2 regions of the Anoxybacillus eryuanensis genome follow, and region 2 is predicted to be linked to the other one. Evidence: a T-box and tRNA genes for the amino acid it is inferred to sense, from the RefSeq annotation. Region 2 holds a T-box; the other holds one or more tRNA genes.
What was found. A T-box is a leader RNA that pairs with one kind of tRNA and senses whether it is charged. The one in region 2 lies ahead of pheS (phenylalanine--tRNA ligase subunit alpha), so its partner is inferred to be a tRNA-Phe.
Positions count from the first base shown of each region.

Region 1: it encodes a tRNA-Phe, which carries the amino acid that the T-box ahead of pheS (phenylalanine--tRNA ligase subunit alpha) is inferred to sense. The anticodon was not compared.

Region 1 is NZ_JBPODS010000015.1:21,180-32,603, forward strand. It holds gene HNQ84_RS12550 (mechanosensitive ion channel family protein) at 1-381, shown strand, start outside; gene HNQ84_RS12555 (DUF951 domain-containing protein) at 423-599, shown strand; gene ychF (redox-regulated ATPase YchF) at 620-1,720, shown strand; gene rpsF (30S ribosomal protein S6) at 1,825-2,112, shown strand; gene ssb (single-stranded DNA-binding protein) at 2,139-2,630, shown strand; gene rpsR (30S ribosomal protein S18) at 2,663-2,899, shown strand; gene HNQ84_RS12580 (YybS family protein) at 2,961-3,890, shown strand; gene HNQ84_RS12585 (DHH family phosphoesterase) at 3,912-5,885, shown strand; gene rplI (50S ribosomal protein L9) at 5,882-6,331, shown strand; gene dnaB (replicative DNA helicase) at 6,409-7,773, shown strand; gene HNQ84_RS12600 (adenylosuccinate synthase) at 7,889-9,175, shown strand; tRNA gene HNQ84_RS12605 (tRNA-Asp) at 9,270-9,345, shown strand; tRNA gene HNQ84_RS12610 (tRNA-Phe) at 9,839-9,911, shown strand; gene yycF (response regulator YycF) at 10,012-10,716, shown strand; gene walK (cell wall metabolism sensor histidine kinase WalK) at 10,721-11,424, shown strand, end outside.
Region 2 is NZ_JBPODS010000008.1:10,084-21,507, forward strand. It holds gene HNQ84_RS08940 (hypothetical protein) at 1-265, opposite strand, end outside; gene pheT (phenylalanine--tRNA ligase subunit beta) at 552-2,966, opposite strand; gene pheS (phenylalanine--tRNA ligase subunit alpha) at 2,981-4,015, opposite strand; T-box leader at 4,221-4,456, opposite strand; gene HNQ84_RS08955 (TrmH family RNA methyltransferase) at 4,527-5,279, opposite strand; gene msrA (peptide-methionine (S)-S-oxide reductase MsrA) at 5,276-5,800, opposite strand; gene sspI (small acid-soluble spore protein SspI) at 5,884-6,093, shown strand; gene HNQ84_RS08970 (M42 family metallopeptidase) at 6,116-7,201, opposite strand; gene HNQ84_RS08975 (dUTP diphosphatase) at 7,257-7,745, opposite strand; gene rplT (50S ribosomal protein L20) at 7,806-8,165, opposite strand; gene rpmI (50S ribosomal protein L35) at 8,184-8,384, opposite strand; gene infC (translation initiation factor IF-3) at 8,404-8,973, opposite strand; ribosomal protein L20 leader region at 8,972-9,095, opposite strand; gene thrS (threonine--tRNA ligase) at 9,214-11,145, opposite strand.

The DNA.
Region 1 (11,424 bases), on a different contig from region 2:
GGTGAAGTGCACATTTTACCGAATGGAACGATTACGCAAGTAACGAACTTTTCTTTGCATAATAGTGTGGCGGTTGTTGATGTAAGTATTGCTTATGAAGGTGATTTAGAAAAGGCGGAAGCTGTCATTCGCGAAGTGTTAGAAGAAATGCCAAGTAAATATGAAGACATTGTCAGTCCACCGGAATTGTTAGGAGTACAAAATTTAGGACCGTCTGAAGTTGTCATGCGCATTACGTGTGAAACAAAGCCGATGCGTCATTGGCATATTGCACGTGCGTTGCGAAAAGAGATTAAGCTCCGTTTGGATGAGCGGGGAATTGAAATTCCGTTTCCTCGTTTAGTTCTCTACAGTCGTGAGCAACAAGCTGAACGTGCTTAAACAACGGAAAGGAGTGTGCTATATTGAATAAAGAGTATGGCATGCATGATATCGTCGAAATGAAAAAGGAACATCCTTGCGGTACAAATCGATGGAAAATTATCCGAATGGGCATGGATATTCGGATCAAATGTGAAGGATGTGGTCATAGTGTCTTGCTGCCGCGAAAAGAGTTTGAGAAAAAAATGAAAAAAGTGCTCGTAAAGCACGAGGAATAGACGAAGAGAGGAGTTTCATTATGGGTTTAACAGCAGGAATTGTTGGTCTTCCGAATGTCGGAAAATCAACGTTATTTAATGCGATTACAAAAGCAGGCGCTGAGTCTGCAAACTATCCGTTTTGTACAATCGAACCAAACGTTGGGATTGTGGAAGTACCGGATGAGCGACTAAAAACGTTGACGAAATTATTTAATCCGAAACGTACGGTTCCTACAGTATTTGAATTTACAGATATCGCAGGGATTGTGAAAGGTGCAAGTAAAGGTGAAGGGTTAGGAAATAAGTTTTTATCCCACATCCGCCAAGTTGATGCCATTTGTCAAGTTGTGCGTTGTTTTGCTGACGAAAACATTACGCATGTGGCAGGGAAAGTAGATCCGATCGCAGACATCGAAACGATAAACTTGGAGCTTATTTTTGCCGACCTTGAAACGGTAGACAAGCGGATAGATCGCGTCGGAAAAATGGCGAAGCAAAAAGATAAAGAAGCAGTATTTGAATATGACATTTTAAGCCGCTTAAAAGAAACATTCGAAGCAGGAAAACCGGCTAGAACGCTTTCATTTACGGAAGAGGAAATGAAAGTAGTAAAGCAACTACATTTATTAACGATCAAGCCGATGTTATATGTTGCTAACGTTGGTGAAGAAGATTTAGCTGATCCAAACAACAACGAGTACGTTCAAAAAGTAAAAGCATTTGCCAAAGAAGATAATGCAGAAGTCATCGTCGTTTGTGCTAAAGTGGAGGCGGAGATGGCAGAGTTAGACGATGAAGAAAAAGAGCTATTTTTACAAGAACTCGGCATCGAACAATCGGGATTAGATCAACTCATTCGTGCATCATATAGTTTGCTCGGGCTCGCTACGTATTTCACAGCGGGTGAACAAGAAGTGCGGGCGTGGACGTTCCGAAAAGGAATGAAAGCACCACAATGTGCAGGCATTATTCATTCTGATTTTGAACGAGGATTTATTCGTGCAGAAACGGTATCATATGACGATTTAGTTGCGGCAGGATCGATGGCAGCTGCCCGTGAAGCAGGAAAAGTGCGATTAGAAGGAAAAGATTATGAAGTGCAAGATGGCGATATTATTCATTTCCGCTTTAACGTCTAATATTGCATATGAACGATGTTCATGATATAATCATCAAATGTGAGTAATGATATATTGCTCCTTGCTCTGTAAAGAGCCGTGTAGACCAAAAGGAGGTGACTGTGATGAGAAAGTACGAAATTATGTACATTATCCGTCCAAACATGGAAGAAGAAGCGAGAAAAGCAGTTGTTGAGCGTTTTAACAACGTGTTAACTGAAAATGGCGCGGAAATTACGAACGTGAAGGAATGGGGTAAGCGTCGTCTCGCTTATGAAATTGAAAAATTCCGTGACGGTTACTACATGATTTTAAACGTTGTTGCGAAGCCTGCGGCAGTTCAAGAATTTGACCGTTTAGCACGCATCAGCGAAGACATTATTCGTCATATCGTCGTGAAGGAAGAAGAATAATTTCCTCATGAATAGGAGTGGTTCTGATGATTAATCGCGTAATTCTCGTTGGAAGACTGACGAAAGATCCGGAATTACGCTATACTCCAAATGGAGTTGCTGTTGCCACGTTTACGCTAGCGGTGAATCGAACGTATACGAATCCACAAGGTGAACGTGAAGCAGATTTTATTAACTGTATCGTTTGGCGCCGACAAGCTGAAAATGTGGCGAACTATTTAAAAAAAGGTAGTTTAGCTGGAGTGGAAGGTCGAATTCAAACGAGATCGTATGAAAACCAAGAAGGAAAACGAGTGTACGTAACAGAGGTTGTCGCCGATAGTGTGCAGTTTTTAGAGCCGCGAGGTGGCGGTGAGCAACGTGGCATGGCATCAGGCAGCTATGGCGAGCCGTTTCCATTTGGATCAAATCAGAACCCGAACCAAGGACGTAGTAGCGGATTTAGTCGAATTGACGATGATCCATTTGCGAACGATGGACAACCAATCGACATATCGGACGATGATTTGCCGTTTTAATATATATTGATTTGAAGAAAGGAGGAAATACAATGGCAGGACGCAAAGGTGGACGTACAAAACGTCGTAAAGTTTGCTACTTTACAGCAAACGGAATTACACACATTGACTACAAAGATGTGGACACATTAAAGAAATTTATTTCTGAGCGTGGCAAAATTTTACCTCGTCGCGTAACAGGTACGAGTGCAAAATATCAACGCAAATTAACAATTGCGATCAAACGTGCTCGTCAAATGGCTTTATTACCGTACGTTGCGGGCGAATAAAAAGAAAAAGCAGTAAGGGGGACGGAGCCTTACTGCTTTTTGTTTTCAAGGAGGGAAAAAGGTGAAAAACGCTCGGGTATTAACGGAAGGAGCTGTGCAACTTGCTATTTTCACAGTTCTCCTTTTGCTCAGTTTATATATGCCGGTGTTCGGAATGGTTACAACATTTTTTTTGGCAATTCCGTTTCTTTTATTTACAATGCGCCACACATATAAAAACGGCTTATTTTTGCTTGCTATATCATTTATTCCATCCATTTGGTTCGGTTCCCTTTTCTCTGTTCCGATGACATTTATGTTTGCAAGTAGCGGAGTTGTCATGGGACATGTGTGGCGAAAGCAAGGTGGAAAATATACTGTTTTGCTTGTTGGTACTCTTTCTTTTTTAGTGAGCATGATCATCATTTATGCGAGTTCTGTCTTATTTTTCGACATTCATATTGGGAAACAAATTGAAGAAATGATGCAACAATCGTTTCAAAGTGCGCAAAACATATTAGAGAAACTTGGGCAAACAAATGGACAATTTGAACAAGCAATGAAACAAACGATGGACATTGTCATCGATTTGTTACCGACTGCATTCGTCTTTGCAGCTGCATGTTTTGCTTTTATTACTCAACAAGTTGCCGTATCTATTTTGAGACGGTTAAATATGGAAATTGGGAATTGGCAACCATTTCGTGAACTTGTTTTACCGAAAAGTTTGCTATGGTACTATTTAGCGGTCATGCTTTTGTTATTTTTCCCAATCGAGCACGGTTCATTTCTTTACATTGCGTTGCTTAATTTGTTTCAAATTTTACAGTTACTTATGACTATTCAAGGATTTTCGTTCATCTTTTATTGGATGTACCATAAAAAAATGGGGCGCAAAGGCGCTATTGCAACTGTCGTTCTATCGCTATTTTTCCCTTTTTTACTTCACCTCGTGCGAATATTAGGTATAATTGATTTAGGATTTGATTTGCGAAAGAAGTTGAAAGATTAATGACGCAAGGAGCTGACGTTCATGTCCAGTTTGTATGAAAAGCCGAGGCATCGCTATCCCTTGTATGTTTTAATCGGTATTACGTTTATATTGCTTATCATTGTTACGTACTTTGAATGGATGATTGGGATAGTTGGTGCTGTGCTCCTTGGCCCTACGTTGTTTCACGTCTTTCGATCGTATAAAGTTGCAAAAGAGGAAATTGAAGATTATATTTCTACTCTCTCTTATCGGATAAAAAAAGTTGGAGAAGAAGCGTTAATGGGGATGCCAATTGGCATTATGCTCATTAATGAGGAGTTAGAAATTGAGTGGACAAACTCTTTTTTATCTTCTTGTTTTGGAGTGGATACGCTAGTTGGACAATCATTATATGATGTTGCTGAACAACTTGTTCCGCTCATAAAAACAGAGGAAACGGAAGAAGTCATTACATTTCACGATCGAACATTTAAAGTAATTATTCGCCGAGAAGAACGATTACTTTACTTTTTTGATATTACGGAACAAGCAGAACTAGAGAAAAAATACGAGCAAGAAAAGATCGTAGTAGGCGTCATTTTTCTTGATAATTACGACGATGTGACGCAAGGAATGGATGATCAAACGAAGAGTCAGCTCAACAGCCAAGTGACGTCCATTTTAAATCGATGGGCGAGTGAATACGGCTTATTTTTAAAGCGTACGTCGTCAGATCGATTTGTGGCTGTGTTAAACGAATATATTTTACAGCAACTAGAAAAAAATAAATTTTCTATTCTAGACGAAGTGCGCGAACAGACGGCGAAAAATCATGTTCCGCTAACGTTAAGTATCGGAATAGGAACAAACTCTCCGTCTTTACCAGAACTCGGGGCGTTGGCGCAGTCTAGTTTAGATTTAGCACTTGGACGCGGCGGCGACCAAGTAGCGATTAAACAACCGAACGGTAAAGTAAAATTTTATGGCGGGAAAACGAATCCGATGGAGAAACGAACGAGGGTTAGAGCTCGTGTTATATCGCATGCGTTAAAAGAGCTCATTTTAGAAAGTGAGCAAGTGTTTATTATGGGGCATAAATATCCCGATATGGATGCTATCGGTTCGGCTATCGGTATTTTAAAAGTGGCCCAAATGAATCAAAAAGAGGCGTTTATTGTCATTGATACAAACCGTATTGACTCTGGCGTACAGCGATTGGTTGAGGAAGTGAGAAAACAGACGGAATTGTGGTCACGATTTATTTCTCCTGAGCAAGCATTGGAGTTAGCGACAGAAGATACGTTGCTCGTTGTTGTAGATACGCATAAACCTTCGCTCGTCATTGAAGAACGGTTATTGTTACGGTTAGATCGGGTTGTAGTGATCGATCATCACCGCCGTGGAGAAGAGTTCATTCAAGATCCGATTCTCGTTTACATGGAGCCATATGCATCATCTACGTCAGAGTTAGTGACGGAATTGTTAGAATATCAACCGAAGCGCTCGAAATTGTCTATGCTTGAGGCGACAGCTTTATTAGCTGGTATTGTTGTTGATACGAAAAGTTTCACATTACGCACCGGCTCACGAACGTTTGATGCCGCTTCATATTTACGTGCTCAAGGAGCAGATACGACGCTTGTCCAGAAACTGTTAAAAGAAAATATTGAGCATTACATTAAACGTGCTAAAATAATTGAGAACGCTATCATTGATGAACATGGTTTCGCAATTGCAAAAGGAAATGCTAATGAAGCATATGATCCTGTATTAATTGCTCAAGCAGCGGATACGCTATTATCTTTACATGGTGTTGTTGCTTCTTTTGTTATTTCGAAACGGAACGATCAAACGATCGGAATTAGCGCTCGGTCATTAGGAGATGTAAACGTGCAGTTAATTATGGAAAAGCTTGATGGTGGCGGTCATTTAACGAATGCGGCCACTCAGCTTGCTAATGTAACAATTGACGAAGCAGAAAAACGATTGAAGGCAGCAATTCGAGAATATATTGAGGGAGGTACAAAAACATGAAAGTTATTTTCTTAAAAGATGTGAAAGGAAAAGGGAAAAAGGGAGAAGTAAAAAACGTTGCTGATGGTTATGCGCAAAACTTTTTATTTAAACAAGGACTTGCTATTGAAGCAACACCAGGCAACTTAAAAGCATTGGAAGCGCAAAAAAATAAACAAAAGAAAGAAGCGGAAGAAGAATTAGCTCGAGCGAAGCAACTGAAAGAAAAAATTGATACGTTAACTGTTGAATTATTTGCAAAAGCTGGTGAAGGTGGTCGTCTATTCGGTTCAATTACAAGCAAGCAAATTGCAGAGGCGCTTCAGCAACAACATGATATTAAAATTGATAAACGAAAAATTGAACTAGATGATGCCATTCGGGCGCTTGGCTATACAAATGTACCAATTAAACTTCACCCAGAGGTAACTGCTACATTAAAAGTACATGTACAGGAACAAAAGTAATGAAATGTGATTTTATGCCGGATTTTTTTCCGTGCATATAATCACATTTTTCTTATGAGAAAGGACGGTGAGCGTACATGACAGACATATTTGCTGATCGACTCCCCCCACAAAATATTGAAGCTGAACAAGCTGTGCTCGGAGCGATTTTATTGGAGCCATCCGCGCTCACAACTGCTTCAGAAATATTAATTCCCGAAGATTTTTATCGAGCGGCCCATCAGAAAATTTTCCGAACGATGTTACAATTATCTGATCGTGGCGAACCTGTTGATCTTGTGACAGTTACATCAGAATTAGCAGATGCAAATGCACTTGAAGAAGTGGGAGGCGTTTCGTATTTAACGGAGCTTGCAAATGCCGTTCCAACAGCGGCCAATGTGCATTATTACGCAAAAATTGTAGAAGAAAAATCTATTTTGCGCCGTTTAATTCGTACGGCTACATCCATTGCTCAAGACGGCTATACGCGTGAAGATGAAGTAGAAGATGTGTTAAATGAAGCCGAGCGAAAAATTTTAGAAGTATCTCAACGGAAAAATACGAGCGGATTCCAAAATATAAAAGATGTGCTTGTTCAAGCATACGACAACATTGAAATGCTCCATAATCGGAAAGGTGAAATTACCGGAATTCCAACAGGGTTTATTGAACTTGATCGGATGACAGCAGGATTTCAACGAAGCGATTTTATTATTGTTGCCGCTCGTCCGTCTGTTGGAAAAACAGCATTTGCATTAAATATTGCTCAAAATGTAGCGACGCGTACGGGGGAGAATGTGGCAATTTTTAGCTTGGAAATGGGAGCGCAACAACTCGTCATGCGTATGCTTTGCGCAGAAGGGAACATTAACGCTCAAAGCTTACGAACCGGTAAACTGACGCCAGAAGATTGGGGAAAGTTAACGATGGCGATGGGAAGTCTGTCAAATGCCGGTATTTTTATTGACGATACACCGAACATTCGTGTTAGTGAAATTCGTGCCAAATGTCGTCGCCTAAAACAAGAACAAGGACTTGGTATGATATTAATCGATTACTTGCAGCTCATTCAAGGAAGTGGACGCAATCGTGAAAATCGTCAACAAGAAGTATCAGAAATTTCCCGCTCGCTAAAAGCGTTAGCTCGTGAATTAGATGTCCCTGTCATTGCTTTATCCCAGCTTTCACGTAGTGTCGAGCAACGTCAAGATAAACGTCCGATGATGTCTGACTTACGCGAATCGGGGAGTATTGAACAAGACGCGGATATTGTTGCTTTTTTATATCGTGATGATTATTACGATAAAGAATCAGAAAACAAAAACATCATTGAAATTATTATTGCAAAACAACGGAACGGCCCTGTTGGTACAGTACAACTTGCTTTTGTAAAAGAGTATAACAAGTTTGTCAACTTAGAGCGCCGCTTCGATGATGCAAACGTTCCGCCGGGAGCGTAATTTATACGAATAAAAATAAAGAGTGAACACATAAATGTTCGGTTTTTTATTGATTTTTCATAGTTGATTTGGTACACTTACTATGTTTGGAATTGATGAAGCGGAGGTGCTCGCTATGTCTTCAGTTGTTGTTGTTGGAACACAATGGGGCGATGAGGGAAAAGGAAAAATTACAGATTTTTTATCACAGCATGCAGAAGTCATTGCACGATATCAAGGTGGAAATAACGCCGGACATACGATTGTATTTAACGGCGAAAAGTATAAATTACATTTAATCCCTTCTGGTATTTTTTATAAAGATAAAATTTGTGTCATTGGAAATGGGATGGTTGTCGATCCGAAAGCGCTCGTACAAGAATTAGCATATTTACACGAGCGTGGCGTAAGTACGGAAAATTTACGCATCAGCAATCGCGCGCACGTCATTTTGCCTTATCATTTAAAGCTTGATGAAGTAGAAGAAGAAAGAAAAGGGGCGAATAAAATCGGAACGACGAAAAAAGGAATTGGCCCTGCTTATATGGACAAAGCAGCGCGTGTCGGTATCCGAATCGCAGATTTGCTTGATCGTGAAGTATTTGAAGAAAAATTAGCTCGCAATCTAGCAGAGAAAAACATGCTTTTTGAGAAAGTGTACGGTGTAGAAGGATTTAAGTTAGAACACATTCTTGATGAATATTACGAATATGGACAGCAAATCGCAAAGTACGTTTGTGACACATCTGTTGTATTAAATGATGCGCTTGACGAAGGACGCCGTGTTTTATTTGAAGGTGCCCAAGGTGTCATGTTAGATATCGACCAAGGCACGTATCCGTTTGTTACATCGTCAAATCCTGTTGCTGGTGGGGTTACGATTGGGGCTGGTGTTGGTCCGACAAAAATTAAACATGTTGTTGGGGTAGCTAAAGCATATACAACACGTGTCGGCGACGGTCCGTTTCCAACGGAGTTAAACAATGAAATTGGTGATCGTATTCGCGAAGTAGGGCGTGAATACGGAACGACAACGGGACGTCCACGCCGTGTTGGTTGGTTTGATAGCGTTGTTGTTCGTCATGCACGTCGCGTTAGTGGTATTACAGATTTATCATTAAACTCGATTGATGTGTTAACAGGTATTGAAACGTTAAAAATTTGTGTTGCTTACCGTTACAAAGGACAAATCATCGAGGAGTTCCCTGCGAACTTAAAAGTGTTGGCGGAATGTGAGCCGGTGTATGAAGAATTGCCGGGATGGACGGAAGATATTACAGGTGTCAAAAGTTTAGATGAGCTTCCAACGAACGCACGTCGTTACGTTGAGCGTATTTCGCAATTAACAGGTATTCCGCTTTCTATTTTCTCGGTTGGACCAGACCGTTCTCAAACAAATGTTGTCCGCAATGTGTATGCATGAAAAATACGTCGATGAGCAAATCATCGACGTATTTTTAAAAAACTATTGTTTTATTGTTACTTATATAGTAAAATAATAAATGTCTTTTGGATGCGGTTCCGTGGTGTAGGGGTTAACATGCCTGCCTGTCACGCAGGAGATCGCGGGTTCGAATCCCGTCGGAACCGCCATTTTTATTGGAATAGTTACTTATATCGCTCGGTAGCTCAGTCGGTAGAGCACGAATGAATAAGCTTCTTTGAGAAGCAACAGCGTACCGCTCGAATCGCATCTTGAGTAAACAAGCTGAGAGCGGGACGAAGGACGTGCATGTTTCAAACAAATGAACGATAGTAAATGGGTTATTTATATGGCTCGGTAGCTCAGTCGGTAGAGCACGAATGAATAAGCTTCATTGAGAAGCAACAGCGTACCGCTCGAGTCACATCTTGAGTAAACAAGCTGAGAGCGGGACGAAGGACGTGCATGTTTCAAACAAATGAATGGTAGTAAATGGGTTATTTATATGGCTCGGTAGCTCAGTCGGTAGAGCACGAGTGAATAAGTTTCTTTGAGAAGCTACAGCGTACCGCTCGAGTCACATCTTGAGTAAACAAGCTGAGAGCGGGACGAAGGACGTGCATGTTTCAAACAAATGAACGATAGTAAATGGGTTATTTATATGGCTCGGTAGCTCAGTCGGTAGAGCAAAGGACTGAAAATCCTTGTGTCGGCGGTTCGATTCCGTCCCGAGCCACTTGTAAGCATAGATACATATGTGTGTCTATGCTTTTTTGTTTTATAATGGTGACATGGTACACTATATGTAAATATGTCTTTTGGGGGAGTGAATATACATGGAGAAAAAAATTTTAGTTGTTGATGATGAAAAACCGATTGCTGATATTTTGCAATTTAATTTAAGAAAAGAAGGATATGACGTACATTGTGCATATGACGGTGTGGAAGCGCTACAAAAAGTAGAAGACATTCAGCCTGATTTAATTTTATTAGATATTATGCTACCTCAAAAAGATGGAATGGAAGTATGTCGCGAAATTCGTAAAAAATATGATATGCCGATTATTATGTTGACAGCGAAAGATTCTGAAATTGATAAGGTGCTTGGGCTAGAACTTGGCGCAGACGATTACGTTACGAAACCATTTAGCACACGCGAACTGTTAGCGCGTGTCAAAGCTAATTTACGGCGTCACCAACAAAGACAAGAACAAGATGTAAAAGAAATGAGTGAAATAAAAATTGGCTCGCTCACCATACATCCAGATGCTTATACTGTATCGAAACGAGGAGAGCAGATTGAACTAACGCATCGGGAATTTGAACTTCTTCACTATTTAGCAAAGCATATTGGACAAGTGATGACGCGTGAACATTTACTGCAAACGGTATGGGGATACGACTATTTTGGTGATGTGCGCACCGTTGATGTAACTGTGCGACGTTTGCGTGAAAAAATCGAAGATAACCCTTCGCACCCGACATGGATTGTGACAAGACGTGGGGTAGGATATTATTTGCGAAATCCAGAACAGGAGTAACCGCATGAGAAAGGTAAGTATATTTCAATCGATTCATGTGAAATTTGCCTTGATTTACATTTTGCTTATTTTAATTGCAATGCAAATTATCGGGGCTTATTTCGTGCGCCAATTGGAAGCGCAACTTGTTGAAACTTTTAAAAACTCATTAAACGAACGTGTCATTTTACTTGCTTATAATATTGAACAAGAAATGAACAAAGAACGTGATAAAAAAAGCCCTACACTCGAAGAAGAAATTCGGACTATTTTACAAGATTTTGTTTCACAAGATATTTCTGAAGTGCGCGTCATTGATCATAAAAGTAAAGTATTAGGAACATCGAACCCATATAATCAAAATATTGTAGGAAAGCGGACGACAGATTTACTAATTAAACGAACATTAGTTGCGGGCGAAATGACAGAAAAAATGCTTGTTGATCCAAAAACAGGTCATCGTATGTATATTTCTTCTACGCCCATTAAGGTGAAAAATGAAATTAAAGGGGCAATTTATGTCATTGCTTCGATGGAAAATGTTTTTGCGCAAATGAGGCAAATTAATAATATTTTAGCGACAGGAACAGGCATTGCTTTAGCCATTACTGCATTGTTAGGCATTTTGTTGGCACAGACCATCACACGCCCGATTTCAGATATGCGTAAACAAGCATTGGCAATGGCGAAAGGGAATTTTTCCCGAAAAGTAAAAGTATATGGATACGA
Region 2 (11,424 bases):
ATAATGCCCCTGATTCACCTAAAAGAAGGGAAATTTCTTCTGACGCCATCGGATGATTAATGTCAAAAGAAATTGCTTTTAATGCCAAATATACAGCAATAAAGAACGATACAAAATGCACGAAAATCCAAAGAAATGCTGCTCTTTGTGTGGTATTCCTTCTCCAAAGAAAAATTAATGTAATAATTGCAATGAACATTATTGTGGAAAAACCACCAATTAACATGTTCATCACTTCTTCTTCCAAAGGCAGATGCCGATGCATGTTAAGAACACCTCACATAATAGATAAATAAATTCGTCGTGCTAGTTGAGAACTAGAACTACGAATTTATTCTTCATAAAAATATCATCCTTATGTATTTTTCCTATTCAACCTCATTATACCTCCATTTTCTCTCTCTTTCACCGCCAACTTGATGTCGAACCCCGCCATTTTTTTGACGGTGCGCCCGCCAATTTTGGCGGACTGGACAAAAAACGCCCTCACCGATCCGACAAGGACATAAAAACCCCCATCCAATGCTTATGCATTAGATGGGGGATTCGTTTTATGCGCGCAATGTGGCGCCGAATTGTTGTTCGACCGCTTTGATCACTTGTTCGTGAACGTTTGTGACTTCTTCATCTGTTAATGTCCGCTCTGGGTCGTAGTAGCGGAGCGAGAAGGCGATCGATTTTTTTCCTTCTGGGAGGCGGTCGCCTTTGTAAACGTCGAAAATCGTTACTTCTTTTAATAGCTCTCCGCCTGCTTCAATAATTGCTCGCTCGAGGTCACCTGCTACGATATGCTCATCAACGACAAGGGCAATGTCGCGCGTAATCGACGGGAAGCGTGGAATCGCTGTATAGCGAATGTCACCTACTTCCGCTTTTAATAAAGCTTCAAGGTCTAGCTCAAAGACGTACGTTTCTTTCAAATCAAATTGTTTTTGCACGTTCGGATGTAGCTGACCGATAAAGCCGATTGTTTTGCCGTCCAACAACATATCGGCTGTACGTCCTGGATGAAGGTACTCGCGTTTTGCTTGCTTGTATTCGATACGGCTCTCTAATCCTAGCAACGCAAACAAGCCATCTACAATGCCTTTTGCGACATAAAAATCAACTGCTTTTTTCTCTCCTTGCCATAAATGGGCATGCCATACACCTGTCAGAACGCCTGCGAGACGTTCTTTTTCGTTCGGCAGTTCATGTTCGCCGTTAGCTAAGTATACCGAGCCGATTTCATATAGCGCGACGTTTTCGACTTGGCGAGCGCGGTTGTAGCTTGCCGCCTCTAGCAAGTGCGGCACTAAACTTTGCCGCAAGACGCTGCGCTCTTCGCTCATCGGCAATGCTAGGCGAATTGGTGTAGCTGTTTCAAGCGCAAACATCGTCGCTTTTGCTTCGTTTGTGAGCGAGTACGTAATCGCTTGGAACAAGCCCGCATCTTCTAAATAACGGCGCACGTGGCGGCGCTTTGCTTGATATGGTGTGAGTTTTCCTGGCTTTGCCTCGCCGATCGGTAATGTTGCTGGTAAATGGTCGTATCCATATAAACGCGCCACTTCTTCGATGATGTCTTCTTCAATTGTAATATCTGCACGACGTGACGGAACAGTAATCGTAAACGTACCGTCATGTTCTGTAAATGTAAATTGCAAGTTCGTCAAAATGCCTGCGACTTCTTCTTTCGTAATTGTTGTGCCAAGCACGCGATTGATACGATCTAACGTAATCGTAACGACGACTTCTTTTTTTGTTAGCGTGTTGACTTCGACAACGCCGCCAACGACTTCGCCGCTAGCATATTCCGCCATTAACGCAGCTGCGCGGTCAAGCGCTTCTTTCGTGCGCGCAGGATCAATTCCTTTTTCAAAGCGTGTGCTCGACTCGCTGCGCAATCCGTGATCTTTGACCGCTTGGCGAATCGTCGCCCCGTTAAAATATGCCGCTTCAATAAATACGTTTACTGTTTCATCACATACTTCCGAATTCGCACCGCCCATCACACCAGCTAAAGCGACAGGCTCTTTCCCGTTTGTAATGACGAGATGCTCTTCTGTCAGCGTGCGCTCTACATCATCAAGCGTCACGATCGTTTCACCGGCTTTTGCGCGGCGAACGACGATTTCTTTTGAACCGAGCCGGTCGTAGTCAAACGCATGAAGCGGCTGACCGTATTCAAGTAAAATGTAGTTCGTAATATCAACGACATTATTATGCGGGCGGATGCCGGCTGCCATTAAACGCGCTTGCATCCAAAGCGGAGACGGAGCAATTTTCACGTTTTTCACGATGCGTCCTGCGTATAGCGAATTGTCTTCTGGCGCATCGACGCGGACAGAAATATAATCGTGAACGCTTTCGCTGTTTTCGTGAAGTTCGATTGTCGGGAGCTTTACACTTCGCCCTAAAATCGCTGCCACTTCATAAGCAACACCAACCATGCTCAAACAATCGGCACGGTTTGGTGTTAAACTAAGTTCTAGCACTTCGTCATCTAAGTAAAGTAATTGTAGCGCATCGGCCCCGACTGGTGCATCGCTTGGGAAAACGAAAATGCCATCGGCGTATTCTTTCGGTACTAATTTTGACTCGACGCCAAGTTCTTGTAACGAACAAATCATGCCGTTCGATTCTTCACCGCGCAGTTTGGCGCGTTTAATTTTAAAGTTGCCAGGCAATACGGCACCAACTTTAGCAACAGCGACCTTTTGTCCTTTTGCGACGTTCGGCGCCCCGCAAATAATTTGCACCGGCTCTCCTTCACCAATATCGACGAAACATTTACTTAATTTATCGGCGTTCGGATGTTGTTCACGCTCAAGTACATGTCCGATGACGACACCTTGTATTCCTTTATTGCGCACCTCAACGCTTTCTACTTCAATGCCTGCTTTCGTGATGCGACCGGCTAATTCTTTTGCGGTAATGCCTGCTAAATCAACGTATTCCTGTAGCCATTTATATGAAACAAACATCATGCAACCTCCTTTTACACCCGATGAAATTGTTGTAAGAAACGAATGTCGTTTTGATAAAAATGACGAATATCATCAATGCCGTATTTTAACATTGCAATACGCTCCGGACCCATACCGAACGCAAAGCCTGTATATTTTTTCGAATCAAATCCTGCCATTTCAAGTACGTTCGGATGAACCATCCCTGCCCCTAAAATTTCAATCCAACCTGTTCCTTTACATACGCTACAACCGTTTCCGCCACAATTTGCACATGAAACGTCGACTTCAACAGACGGTTCTGTAAATGGGAAAAAGCTTGGGCGGAAGCGAATATCGCGATCTTCGCCAAACATTTTGCGCGCAAATTCACGTAACGTTCCTTTTAAATCGCTCATGCGAATGTTTTCGTCTACAACAAGTCCTTCGATTTGTGTAAATTGATGGGAATGCGTTGCATCATCGTTGTCGCGGCGATACACTTTTCCCGGGCAAATGATTTTTACAGGACCGCGCCCTTGATGTTTTTCCATCGTTCTTGCTTGCACAGGTGACGTATGCGTACGCAATAAAATTTCCTCTGTTATATAAAACGAATCTTGCATATCGCGCGCAGGATGACCTTTTGGCAAATTGAGCGCTTCAAAGTTGTAATAGTCTTTTTCGACTTCCGGTCCTTCAGCAATCGTATAGCCCATTCCGATAAATAAATCTTCAATTTCTTCAATGACGCGCGTTAACGGATGATGGTTGCCGCGTCTAATCGGACGCCCCGGAAGTGTCACGTCAATCGCTTCAGACGCCAACTTTTTCTCGACTTCTTCTTGTTCAAGCGTTGCTTGCTTTGCTTCTAACGCTCGTTGAATCGCTTCACGCACGTCGTTGACAAGCGCTCCCATAATTGGACGTTCTTCAGGCGACAGCGCCCCCATCCCGCGTAGCACTTCTGTAATTGGGCCTTTTTTGCCAAGATATGCGACGCGCACGTCATTGAGCGCTTTTAAATCGTTTGCCTGTTCAATTTTTTCAAGTGCTTCTTGTTGAAGCTGTTGTAACCGCTCTTTCATGAAATACCCTCCCTTGTTATGTATAATTAAGAAAAGCGCAAAGCGCCCGCCTATCGGCGAAGAGCGCACAAGCCCCACCGAGGAGGCTGTCGCCGCCGAAAGAAGGGGCGAAGCGACTCGAGCCGATGGCGCTTGGAGCTAGACAGTTCCGTAAATCTGAAATTTTATACTTTCTTAATCTTTAAATAAAAAACTCGCCCCTTAAGTAAGGGACGAGTGCACTCGCGGTACCACCCTTGTTAGCTATACAATAAGCATAGCTCACTCCATTCAGATAACGGTCTACACCGGAACGCCTTTACATTTCGCATGCGCAAAATGGTCCAAGCGCCAACTCCCGAGGTGAATTCACTTGCTTCAACCATAAAAACGCTCGCAGTCTATGGCGTTTTCTCCCTGAATGGCGATCGGCAAGCTACTCTTCTCGATCATCGTTTTTTGTATGATGAAATTCTTCATTTATTATAAGCAAATAGGCAATAAGCTGCAAGGTGATGATACAAACATATGTTTATTTTTTCTGCAAATGGTAAAGTAAAATTCCTGTTGCAACGGCTACGTTTAACGATTCTGCCTTCCCGTAAATCGGCACATATAAGTTTGTTGTCGTCTGTTGCAGCCACTTATCGTTTACTCCGCTTCCTTCATTTCCAACAATTAATGCAAACGATGAAGAAGGAGATACAGAACGGTAGTCTACCCCATTTTGAAGCGATGTTCCATAAATAGGGATATGCTTGTTTTGAAAGTGGGCGATCCATTGCCCAATATCTCCTTTTATAACAGGGAAATGAAACAACGAACCTTGCGTAGCACGAATCACTTTTGCATTGTATATATCTGCGCTTCCTTCTCCGACAACAACAGCGTCTATTCCAGCGGCATCTGCCGTGCGAATGATTGTCCCTACATTCCCAGGATCTTGTACGGTGTCAATGAACAATGCCGTTTGTATATCATCAATGTTCCAATGCAGTTGTTTACATACCGCTGCGATGCCTTGCGGTGTTTCTGTATCGCTAATCGCTTTGATCACATCGTCGGTCACAATCGTCATCGGAATATGGGCAATGTCCCAGCTTGCTGGGATGACCGCATGCTCCGCAACAATCAGTTGTTCGATATGAACGCCACTTTTGACCGCCTCTTCTACTAAATGAAACCCTTCAATGAGAAACAGACCGGTTTTGTCGCGTCCTTTTTTCGTTAAAAGTTTTTTCCATTGCTTTACTCGCTCATTTTTCGGCGATTCAATTCGTTTCACTCGTTGTTCCCCCAATGTTTCGCAATAAATTCATCGCGGCCTGAGGCAGCGCGGTCTTCTTTATAATGTTTCGGATTTTTTTTATGGTAATTTTGATGATAGTCTTCTGCTGGATAAAACGTTGTCGCTGGTAAAATTTCTGTCACGATCGGTTTGGAAAAACGTCCGCTTTCTTCTAATTGCTTTTTCGATTGCTCCGCTAATGTTTTTTGTCTCTCATTATGATAAAAAATCGCTGTTCGATATTGTGGACCACGGTCATGAAATTGCCCGCCATCATCCGTCGGATCAATTTGACACCAATACAACTCCAACAATTTTTCGTACGGAAACACATCTGGATCAAACGTAATTTGTACCGCTTCGTAATGTCCTGTCGTTCCTGTTTTCACTTGTTCGTACGTCGGATGTTCGACATGACCGCCTGTGTATCCAGAAACAATGCCATAAATGCCGTCAAGTTCTTCAAACGGAGTGACCATGCACCAAAAACATCCGCCCGCAAATGTTGCTTTTTCCATTTTCCTCTCTCCTCTTTGATGAATAGTAATTATCATTATAGCAAAAACTACGTACGCAATACATAAAGAATGGAGTGAATCAAATGGACTTTAATTTACGCGGTGCCGTCATGGCAAACGTCGCAAACAGCTCAAAAGACCAGCTTGAACATACGATCGTCGATGCGATTCAACAAGGCGAAGAAAAATATTTACCTGGTCTTGGCGTTTTATTTGAAGCGTTATGGAATCACGCAACAGAGGAACAAAAACAATCAATGCTTGCCACATTAGAAGAAGCCGTAAAAAAATAGCCTTCGCGTTGAAGGCTATTTTTTAATCAAACGTAATTTCTTTCACTTTATCTTCATCAAGTCGTTTAATAACTTCGACTAATAGTTTTACCGTTTGTTCATAGTCGTCGCGATGAAGAAGGGCAGCGTGAGAGTGAATGTAGCGCGTTGGGATGGAAATGGTGAGCGCTGGAACGCCGCGCATCGTCATATGGATCGCACCAGCGTCTGTTCCACCGCCTGGCATCGCGTCAAAGCGGTACGGGATGTTCATTTCCTCCGCAACGTTAACGACAAATTCTCGCAATCCTTTGTGAGAAACGAGCGTTGCATCGTATAAAACGATATGCGGTCCACCTCCGAGTTTTCCCATCGCATCTTTTTCTGATACACCTGGTGTATCACCAGCAATGCCAACATCAACCGCAAATGCAATATCTGGTTCGATCGCAAAAGCAGATGTTCGCGCACCGCGCAAGCCCACTTCTTCTTGCACTGTACCAACGCCATACACGACGTTTGGATGCTCCACATCTTTTAATTGTTTCAACACATCGATCGCAACGGCACAACCGATGCGGTTATCCCATGCTTTTGCAAGCAACATTTTTTCATTATTCATCACGGTAAATTCAAAATACGGAACGATCGCATCACCCGGACGCACACCCCATTCGATCGCTTCATCACGGCTTGAAGCCCCGATGTCGATAAACATATCCTTGATTTCTACCGGCTTTCTTCTTGCTTCAGCAGGTAAAATATGTGGCGGTTTTGAACCGATGACGCCTGTAATGTCGCCTTTTTTCGTTACAATTGTCACTCGCTGAGCAAGCATGACTTGCCCCCACCAGCCTCCGAGCGGTTGGAAGCGAATGAAGCCTTTTTCATCGATTTGCGTCACCATAAAACCTACTTCATCTAAATGGCCAGCAATCATGACTTTCGGTCCATTTTCTTTTCCTACTTTTTTCGCAATTAAGCTACCAAGACGATCCGTTGTCACTTCATCAGCATACGGAGCGATGTACGACTTCATTACTTCGCGCACTTCTCGTTCGTTCCCTGGAACGCCTTTCGCATCCGTTAACGCTTTCAACATCGTTAACGTTTCATCTAATTTTTTCACGTATGTCACTCCTCTCTATGTACAACACTCATTATACTAAACATTTTGACAGTTGTTAATAATTGTGACTTTGTCGCTCATGATTCACTTCGTTTTTTGCGACATACGCTCGTTCAATTTGTTCAGCATTGAATTGAAGCGCATGACCAAGCTGTGCATACGCATATACTAATCGACCGTATGCTTGTTCGTCCATCTTTTCGCGAAACGTCTGAACGGCTTCAAATACGTATAAAAACTGTTCAACAAGCGGTTTACTTTCTTGCACATGTGGCCATTGGATATGTTCATAAAGGGAAAGATCGAGCCCGAGCGATAAAATAAAATGAAGACCGTCGACATATTCCTCTAAAATCGTTTCGTCCGCCGCTTTCGGCTTTGAGCTCCAAAATTTAAAACAGCGCGTTTCATTCGCGAGTTCTCCAATTTCAACAAGAAGAGCTAACAACTTACGTTCAATTAAACGTTCACCGCTCAATCCTCGTTCTGTCTCAATTCGCTCATCTAATTGTCGTTGCATAGAAAATAATGTTTGTAAATTCATTTTTCTCCCCCTCTTATAAAAAATGACCATCCCCTCAAGGGAGAATGGCCATTTCTTTTATTACTTGTTTAAGTTTTCTTTTGCGATGTTTGCAAGTTGTGTGAATGCCGCAGCATCGTTTACCGCTAAATCAGCAAGCATTTTGCGGTTTACTTCGATACCTGCAAGTTTTAATCCGTGCATTAAACGGCTATAAGAAAGACCGTTCATGCGCGCTGCTGCGTTAATGCGCGTAATCCAAAGTTTACGGAAGTCGCGTTTGCGTTGGCGACGGTCGCGATACGCGTACATTAACGATTTCATGACTTGTTGGTTTGCAACTTTATATAAACGATGTTTCGAACCGAAATATCCTTTTGCAAGTTTAAGAATTTTTTTACGACGTCTGCGTGTGACTGTACCGCCTTTTACACGTGGCATAATATTTCCCTCCTAAAATTATTTTACGTTATCTAACAATTGACGAATGCGTTTGAAATCGCCTTTTGATACAAGCGTTGCTTTACGAAGTTTACGTTTTTGTTTTTGTGTTTTGTTTGCGAATAAGTGGCTAGTGAATGCGTGTGAACGTTTTAATTGGCCTGTTCCTGTCTTTTTGAAACGCTTCGCTGAGCCTTTGTGAGTTTTCATTTTTGGCATAAGGTGTTCCTCCCTTTTGTTATTTGTCGTTTTTCGGTGCTAGCACTAAAAACATGCTGCGGCCGTCCATTTTTGGAGCCGTTTCAACCGTACCAATATCCGCGCACGCCTCAGCAAATCGATCAAGCACGCGCTGACCAATTTCTTTATGCGTAATCGCACGTCCTTTAAAGCGAATCGTCGCCTTTACTTTATCTCCTTTTTCAAGGAACTTCCGCGCGTTGCGCAATTTTGTGTTGAAGTCATGTTCTTCGATCGTTGGGCTTAAACGAATTTCTTTCACGTTGATTACTTTTTGCTTTTTGCGCGCTTCTTTTTCTTTCTTTTGTTGCTCAAAACGGAATTTGCCATAATCCATAATGCGACATACTGGCGGTTTCGCATTTGGTGCAACCATCACTAAGTCCAAATTTAAACGCGCCGCAATTTCTAACGCTTCTTGTTTCGTCTTAATCCCAAGTTGTTCGCCGTTTGGATCGACTAAACGAACTTCACGTGCCCGAATGTTTTCATTAATAATAAAATCTTTGCTAATAACTAGCCACCTCCACGGTTTTTTCAAACTTGTTTGTAAAAGCAGAACGCACATAACAAAAAACGTGTGGGCATAATACACCCACACGTCTCGATGACAACATTTGTTTTGTCATAAACCTGTTAACAGCCATATGGCGTCGATCAGGTGAGAAGCGGGTGCTTCTGCTTGTTTCAAACAAGTATTTATTTTTACTCTAACATATATACCATAAACGGAAATACATTGTCAACTGATGTCAATTGATCACAACAAATAAAACTATAACAAACATGAAGAAAAAATGCAACTATATTATTTACGCACTTCTTTTTGAATGAAATCGACAAACGCATGAAGCGGCATCGTTTCGCTCTTTTGTTCGCCATATTTTCGCACGTTTACTGCTCTTTCACTCACTTCATTATCCCCGACAACGAGCATGTACGGAATTTTTTGCATTTGTGCTTCGCGAATCTTATAACCGATTTTTTCTTCACGTTCATCGACTTCAACGCGAATGCCTGCCGCTTGTAACGCATGTTTTACTTCATACGCATAGTCCATATGGACAGATGGAGCGACTGGAATCACTTGCACTTGTACAGGTGCTAACCATGTTGGGAACGCGCCTTTATACTCTTCAATTAAGAAAGCGACGAAGCGTTCCATCGTCGATACGACACCACGATGGATGACGACTGGACGATGCGGTTTTCCATCCTCCCCAATATATGTTAAATCAAAACGTTCTGGCAGTAAAAAGTCTAATTGCACAGTCGATAATGTTTCATCTTTTCCTAGCGCTGTGCGCACTTGAACGTCTAATTTCGGACCGTAAAACGCCGCTTCTCCTTCCGCTTCGTAATAGTCAAGTCCGAGTTCGTCCATCGCCTCTTTTAACATGCTTTGTGCTTTTTCCCACATCGCATCGTCATCATAATATTTTTCTTTATCTTGTGGATCACGATACGACAGACGGAATGAATAATCAGTTAAACCGAAGTCTTTATATACCTCTAAAATTAAATTGACGACGCGCTTAAACTCGTCTTTAATTTGATCTGGGCGCACGAAAATATGTGCATCATTTAACGTCATGCCGCGCACACGTTGCAAGCCTGTAAGCGCTCCAGACATTTCATAACGGTGCATCGTGCCGAGTTCAGCGATGCGAATTGGCAGTTCGCGATAGCTATGAATTTTATGTTTATACACCATCATATGATGTGGGCAGTTCATCGGACGTAATACAAGCTGCTCATTATCCATTTCCATTGGTGGAAACATACCATCCTTATAGTGATCCCAATGACCAGACGTTTTATATAACTCGACGCTGCCAAGCACCGGCGTATATACGTGTTGATAACCAAGCGACAACTCTTTATCAACGATGTAACGTTCAATTGTTCGGCGAATCGTCGCTCCTTTTGGAAGCCAAAGTGGTAATCCTTGTCCGACCTTTTGCGATGTCATAAATAAGTCGAGTTCTTTTCCAAGCTTGCGATGATCGCGCTCTTTCGCTTCTTGTAAAAGGCGTAAATATTCATCTAAATCTTCTTTTTTGAAAAAGGCTGTTCCGTAAATACGTTGCAACATTTTGTTTTTGCTGTCGCCACGCCAGTACGCACCCGCCACACTTAACAGTTTAAACTCTTTAATTTTTCCTGTTGATGGCACGTGCACCCCGCGACAAAGATCGAAAAATTCTCCTTGTTCGTAAATGGAGACAACTTCTCCTTCCGGAATGTCGTGAATGAGTTCAATTTTTAAATGATCTCCAATTTCTTCATAGCGACGAATCGCTTCTTCACGACTCACTTCTTTACGAATGATGTCTAAGTTTTCTTTTACAATTTTTTTCATTTCTTGTTCAATTTTCGGTAAGTCTTCTGCTGTAATTGGCACATCAACATCAATATCATAGTAAAAACCGTTTTCAATAACAGGACCAACACCAAGCTTTACATCTTTATATAGTCGTTTCACCGCTTGCGCCATTAAGTGCGCTGTGCTATGGCGCAAAATATCAAGCGCCTCTGGCATATCTTGTGTAATAATCGAAAGTGCGCCATCTTCTTCAATTGGTGTACGCAAATCAATCATGCGATCGTTCAGCTTCCCAGCAATTGCTTTTTTCTTCAAGCCTGGACTAATTGACGCCGCAATGTCTTCTGTTGTCACTCCTTTCGGAAACTCCTTTACTGCTCCATCTGGAAATGTGATTTTTACTACATCCACCAAAGCTATCCACTCCTTTTTTAAAAATAAAAAAACTCGTCCCAAAAACGAGGGACGAGTTGGCTTCGTGGTTCCACCCTTCTTCCCGTTTATACAAATATCAAACGAGCGTATAAACGGCTTCATTTCGATAACGGCGCAAACCGTCAGCAATTACTAAACGGGGCATCGTCCCATTGTTCACTGCTGAAGTTTAGAGGTGGTAAGTGCATCTTTCGTGTTAGGAAGGTTTCAGCCTATGCCTTCCCTCTCTGTGAACCGTAAACATACACCCATGTCCTC